Linked DNA regions of Bombiscardovia apis. The protein of the gene in region 1 binds, or shares a complex with, the protein of each later gene. Links are inferred from orthologs where the notes say so. Each region holds a gene or a part of one and is shown on either strand. Other genes may lie near its edges.

Evidence for each region.
Region 2: the proteins of R8377_RS03365 (region 1) and uvrB are in contact, whole or in part, in a crystal structure (PDB 7EGT), measured with the Thermus thermophilus proteins. The link is inferred for Bombiscardovia apis from one-to-one orthologs. Residues at the interface, in WP_096412145.1 of Thermus thermophilus: His654, Arg656, Phe657, Gln666, Asp668, Glu669, Lys680, Arg681, Leu682, Ser683, Lys685, Tyr686, Ala687; in WP_096411307.1 of Thermus thermophilus: Glu23, Leu25, Arg26, Asp27, Gly28, Glu29, Arg30, Phe31, Arg55, Glu326, Asp327, Phe328, Glu379, Ser382, Gln383, His398, Gly400, Arg401.

What each region holds. Positions count from the first base shown.
Region 1 is NZ_AP026800.1:887,502-890,762, reverse strand. What follows is about bases 30-3,219. They hold R8377_RS03365 (UvrD-helicase domain-containing protein), read right to left. Parts: upstream 2,876-3,219; coding sequence 230-2,875; downstream 30-229. Other genes in these bases: R8377_RS03360 (hypothetical protein), read right to left, coding at 3,040-3,219; R8377_RS03370 (CAP domain-containing protein), read left to right, coding at 30-128. In the rest of the region: more of R8377_RS03370, read left to right, coding at 1-29; more of R8377_RS03360, read right to left, coding at 3,220-3,261. UniProt on the Escherichia coli protein: A helicase with DNA-dependent ATPase activity. Unwinds DNA duplexes with 3'-5' polarity. Translocates on single-stranded DNA with 3'-5' polarity. Initiates unwinding more efficiently from a nicked substrate than double-stranded DNA.
Region 2 is NZ_AP026800.1:781,747-784,751, reverse strand. The notes cover bases 72-3,005. They hold uvrB (excinuclease ABC subunit UvrB), read right to left. Parts: upstream 2,628-3,005; coding sequence 516-2,627; downstream 72-515. Other genes in these bases: coaE (dephospho-CoA kinase), read right to left, coding at 2,675-3,005; R8377_RS02950 (TerC family protein), read right to left, coding at 72-430. In the rest of the region: more of R8377_RS02950, read right to left, coding at 1-71. UniProt on the Escherichia coli protein: The UvrABC repair system catalyzes the recognition and processing of DNA lesions. A damage recognition complex composed of 2 UvrA and 2 UvrB subunits scans DNA for abnormalities.

The sequences.
Region 1 (3,261 bases):
GCACAGCTGATCCAGCTCGTAGACAGTTGGCTAAGACCGGAAGCAACGTCTTGGGTGTAGGAGCTTTGGCTTTGGGCTTGTTCTTAATCGCAGCCGGTGCTTTCACTCTGCGCCGTCAGGCACGTTAGGGCTTTTAGCCTCTTATAGCTAGAAAAGGGCCGGGGACTGTTCAACCAGTCCCCGGCCCTTTTCTTATATGCGCTTGCACCCTGTAAGTGCTACATAGTTTTTAGAGCTTTTCGATCGGAGCTACACGCAGCATGAGCCGTTTAACACCGTCTGAGCCAAAGTCCACAGTTAAGACAGAGTTATTGCCCTTGTCTTGCACGTCGATTACTGTGCCCAAACCATACTGATCGTGGGCGACCTTATCTCCATGATGGAAGTCTGCAATGTTAAGTTTGGATCCCGATGGCTGCGCAGCTACCACAGACCTTGTGGGTTGTGTACGCTTCGTCGTAACTCGGCCGCTCTTGCTTGATGACTTAGAGCCATAACTGCTGGAGTATCCACCTCGACTTGAAGACGAGCTGCCGTAGCGGCGCGAGCTTGACGATCCACCATAGGAAGAACCTGAAGCAGAACCTGAGCGTGAGCCGTACGACCCATAGGACGTCCCGTAAGATCGTGAGGAACTCGAAGAACTGGAACGCCCATAAGATTGAGAAGATCCGAAGGTAGATGAAGAACCGAATTCATCGTCTTCAAAGCTGCCGAATTCATCATCGCTTCCGCCTGAGCCCCAGCCGCTCTGCATGCGCTCAACGCTGGACTGGCGACGTTTCCAATCAATCAAATCCTCAGGAACGTCGTCTAAGAACTGGCTGGCTAGCATCTCATTAGCTTGGCCCCATTGAGCTCGCACAGTAGCACGAGTCAAATATAGGCGCTGCTTGGCACGAGTAATGCCCACATAGGCTAGACGACGCTCTTCTTCCAACTCACCCTCGTCTTCCAAGGATCGTGAATGAGGGAAGGTCCCCTGCTCCATACCCGTTAAGAAGACCACCGGATACTCCAAGCCCTTCGCGGTGTGAAGAGTCATCAAGGTAACCTTGCCGCTTTCTTCGTTAATGCCCGGCAGCTGGTCGGAATCGGCTACGAGGGCCGTAGTCTCCAAGAATCCAGCAAGAGTGGCATCAGGCGTTTTCTGCTCAAACTCAGCGGCTACCGACTGCAACTGAGAAAGATTCTCGACTCGGGATGCGTCTTGCGGGTCAGTGGACTTACGCAGTTCAGCCAGCATGCCAGAGGCATCGAGTACCTCAGCCACTATTTCGGATGGCTTATTGTCATGTTCAGACACGAAATTCGTCAGCTCATGCATGAGAGTACGGAAACTCTCCAGCTTCTTAGCCGTAAGTGTTGGAATACCATCAATCTGCTCGTAATGCTCAATCCCACTCCAGAAGCTAGCATTGTGAGCATCAGAGTACATGCTGATAAGCGCCTCAGCCCGAGCTCCTAAACCACGCTTGGGCACATTGAGAATACGGCGCAGGTTAACGTCATCATCGGGGTTGGCAATAGCATGCAAATACGCCAGAGCATCTTTGACTTCGCGACGCTCGTAGAATTTAGTGCCACCTACCAACTGGTAGGGCAAGCCAGCGTTAATGAGGGCTTCCTCTAAGGCTCGTGATTGCGCATTGGCACGATACATAATAGCCATATCCGAATAGAGGATGCTTTCTTCGGCCCGTAGACGAGCAATCTCGGTACCAATCCAAGCGGCTTCTTGCTGAGCATTATCGGCAGCATAACCCACAATGGGCTCACCCTTGCCTAGCGCTGTCCAGAGCTTTTTAGGGGTGCGCGAAGTGTTCTTCGAGATGACCGCGTTGGCTGCGTCCAAAATGGTTTGCGTAGAACGATAGTTCTGCTCGAGCATGATGGTTTTCGCGCCCGGAAAGTCCTTCTCGAAGTCGCGAATGTTGCTAATATCTGCACCGCGGAAGGCGTAGATTGACTGGTCGGAATCACCCACAACGGTAATCCAAGCCTGACCTTCCCTACCAGCTGCTACAGGCCTGTCTGCTTGAGCCTCCTCTTGGGCTTTAGCTCGCTCTTCGGCACTGTCAGCTCCGGCCAGCTCGCGCAAGAGCACGTATTGTGCGTGGTTGGTGTCCTGATACTCGTCGACCAGAATATAGCGGAACTTATGGTGGTAGTACTGGGCTACCAAGGGAGATTGCCGCAAAAGCTCTACGGTACGCACGATTAAGTCATCGAAATCTACCGCGTTCGCCTGTCCCAAGCGGTACTCATACTCAGCGTAAAAGACCGAATAGAGCTCTTCTTCATTGCCAAAGCGTGAGCTAATTTGCTGCCCTCTCTGCCCTGGCTTGTAATCGGGCGCAAAGGTCTTGAGTTGTTCCTGCCAACCTTGCAGGTTATTTTTGTAGTCCGAGATGTGCGAGAGGATGCTACGCGGAGTATAACGCTTCAAATCGACGTTAAGATCTTTGCCAATGAGTTTGATTAAACGCTCAGAATCGCCCGAGTCATAGATGGAGAACCCCGACTTGAGGCCGATTTCCTTGCCATCACGGCGTAGAATGCGCACACATGCCGAGTGGAAGGTTGAAACCCACATCCGCTCTGCAACGGGGCCGATGAGCTGCCCTAGACGCTCCCTCATTTCAGCAGCGGCCTTATTAGTAAAAGTAATGGCGAGCACCTGGCTGGGCCAAGCTCCAAACTGGCTCAGAATCCACGCTATACGGCGGGTAAGCACACGAGTCTTACCTGAACCTGCACCTGCGCCAATAAGGAGGGCAGGGCCTCGATATTGCACCGCCTGAGACTGCTGGGGATTGAGACCAGCCAGAAGGTCGTCCGCACTGCGTTGGATCATGTCTGCTTCTTCAAACACTTCGAGCCCCTCAATACGCGCTTAATGGTGTCAGCAAAGTGGTAGCTTGTAAAAGCTGCCGGGCTTTCATTTGTAGCACATACGAAGGTCATATTGCCACACCCTCGGCAAAGAAAAGCCCCGGAAGAGGATGAACCCTTCCGGGGCGAAACAATAAACAAGAACTACTTGTTCATTTGTTCCTTAGCTTTGTTCTTAGCGTCGGTCGCACTTTGCTCGACCTTGGCTTTGCCAACATTTGCATCTGCCTTAGCCTTGTCGGTCGCATCAGACATCTTGTCTTTGGCGTTCTCAGCAGCGTCAGACATTTTGTCCTTAACATTCTCGGCAGCGTCGGAAATCTTCTCCCCGGCCGACTTCATGGCATCCTTGGCGTTATCTAATAC
Region 2 (3,005 bases), 110 kb from region 1 along the record:
TATAAAGCAGGAAAGCGCCGAAGATAAAGAAAACCCATGTGAACTTGGTAATCAGCGTAACGCCGACAAGAATAAAAATGCCCCGCAAGACCAACGCTATAGTGATTCCCACACTCAACACATATTTTTGCAGGTCTCTAGGCACGGCGAAGTTGCTCATGATGATGACAAATACGAAGAGGTTATCGATGCTGAGCGAATATTCGGTGAGCCAGCCAGAGTAGAATTCAATAGCGGACTGAGGGCCGGCAATAAGCCAGAGTATGGCCCCAAAAATGAGGGCAGCTGCAACGAAGAAGACAATGTGTTGCACACACTCTTTAGTAGAGGGCACATGCGGTTTACGGCCGATGACAAACAAGTCAACAACGAAGAATACGGCGAGAACAATCAGGGTTATAACCATAAAGGCAAGAGGGGTCTCAGACATAGCTTTCACTCTATATGCCATTTAAGACAGGGCCCACATTGAGCCCTGTCTGCTGTATTACATAGCCAATGTTTTAACCACACTGCTATTTGCTGGCTTCCGCCATCTGCCGCAGTTCCTTCTTCAAATCGCGTACTTCGTCTCGTAGGCGAGCTGCCAGTTCGAATTGCAGCTGCTCAGCGGCGGTATGCATCTGATCACTAAGTTGACGAATCAAATCAGCCAAGTCTTGAGCTGGTAGACCAGCCTGCAGAATCTCTTGATGACGCTTGTCAGCCTCGTCCTTGTCAAAACTGGGGACTCCCAAGTGTGAGTTTCCAGCCTTGCCGGCATTGCGATAACCGCCCTCCAAAAGAGTCTGTGTGTCAATGTCTTCTTTGGCCAACATATCGTTGACATCAGAAATCTTCTTAATCAGTGGCTTGGGATCGACACCGTGCTCCTTATTGTAAGCAATCTGCTTAGCTCGGCGGCGGTCCGTCTCGTCAATAGCCTTTTTCATGGAGTCGGTCTGCGCATCTGCATACATGATGACTGTGCCTGATACGTTTCGAGCCGCACGACCAATAGTCTGAATAAGTGAGCGATAGGAGCGCAAGAAACCTTCCTTATCAGCATCCAAAATGGCCACCAACGATACCTCAGGCAAATCTAAGCCCTCACGCAAGAGGTTGATGCCAACAATGACATCTATCTTGCCCTCACGCAGTTCCCTTAAGAGCTCAACGCGGCGCAGGGTATCAACATCTGAGTGCAAATACTCCACCTTGATATCACGCTCAAGCAAGTAGTCTGTGAGGTCTTCAGCCATCTTCTTAGTGAGAGTCGTTACCAAGACACGCTCGTGCTTGGCCACGCGATCCTTAATCTCTGCTAACAGGTCGTCAACCTGACCCTTGACTGGGCGAACCTCAATCTGAGGGTCTAGCAGGCCCGTGGGGCGAATAATCTGCTCCACTACCCCATCAGACAAGCCCATCTCATAATCGCCCGGAGTTGCCGACAAGTATATGGTCTGTCCAACCTTGTTCAGGAATTCTGGCCATTTCAGCGGGCGGTTATCCATAGCGGAAGGCAGACGGAAACCATGCTCAACCAAGGTACGCTTACGAGAAGCATCGCCTTCATACATGGCACCAATCTGAGGCACCGTCACATGGGACTCGTCGATGACCAGCAAAAAGTCGTCTGGGAAGAAGTCTAGAAGCGTATGCGGGGCTGTTCCTGGCTCACGCCCATCGAAATGACGGGAGTAATTTTCAACTCCTGAACAGGTGCCAATTTGAGTGAGCATCTCCAAGTCGTAAGTGGTACGCATAGTGAGACGCTGGGCCTCCAGCTCATGGCCTTCCTTGCGTAGCTGCCCAACCCTCCAGTCAAGCTCTTCTTTAATACTCTTCAAAGCCCGTTGCATACGATCAGGCCCGGCCACGTAGTGAGAAGCCGGGAAAATATGCACTTCGCTCTCGTGAGCTATTTCATCACCCGTTAAGGGATGGAGAGTCGATATACGGTCGATTTCATCTCCAAAAAACTCGATGCGTACAGCCAGTTCCTCGTATACGGGGATAATCTCGACTGTGTCTCCGCGCACGCGGAAAGTACCACGAGTAAAAGCAATATCGTTGCGCTTGTATTGCATGTTCACAAACTGGCGCAAGAGCTCATCTCGACTTATCTGCTGACCTTCACGCAAGAAGAGCATACGACCCGCATACTCCTCAGGAGTACCCAAACCATAAATACAGGAGACGGTGGCGACAACCACACAGTCCCTGCGAGTCAAGAGATTTGCAGTGGCAGCGTGCCGCAGACGCTCCACATCGTCGTTGATATTGGAATCCTTCTCGATATACGTATCAGTCTGAGGAATATAGGCCTCAGGCTGGTAGTAATCGTAGTAGGAGACGAAGTACGAGACAGCATTATCGGGCATGAGCTCACGGAATTCAGCGCACAACTGAGCAGCCAGCGTTTTGTTAGGTTCCAGAATTAGCGTAGGACGCTGCAACTTCTCAATCATCCAAGCCGTAGTAGCAGTTTTACCAGTACCCGTGGCACCCATGAGCACCACATCGTTTTCGCCGTTTTCAATTCGACTGGCCAGCTCATTGATGGCCTGAGGCTGGTCACCGGACGGCTGGTAGGGTGACTTCACCACGAACGGTTTTTCCGTACGTTCTATATTAAACCCCATGCCACTCCTTAGCTCCTCTTCCAACAGTCAGTGCCCAGCACCCTTAACTACAGACGCAGTTGAGCTTGCTGCTGTAATTGTACATATATTCTATCAACACAGTCGAACATTTGTTCGATAGGCTGGGAGGCATCGATAACAATGTCAGCCAAACGCTCCCTGTCCGCTTGACTGGCTTGATTCGCCACTCTTGCAACAGCTTGAGCCTGCGTCATATGCCGCTCGTTCACCATCCGCGCAATTCGGGTAGTCTCGGGAGCTTCAACCGTAATGATGAAATCAAAAGAAAACGGAATTGTTTGATATACACTTGCCAGCAGTGGAACGTCGTGAACGACAACACTGGCAGTATCCATCCAAGGCTCTTCTAAGCGGGCA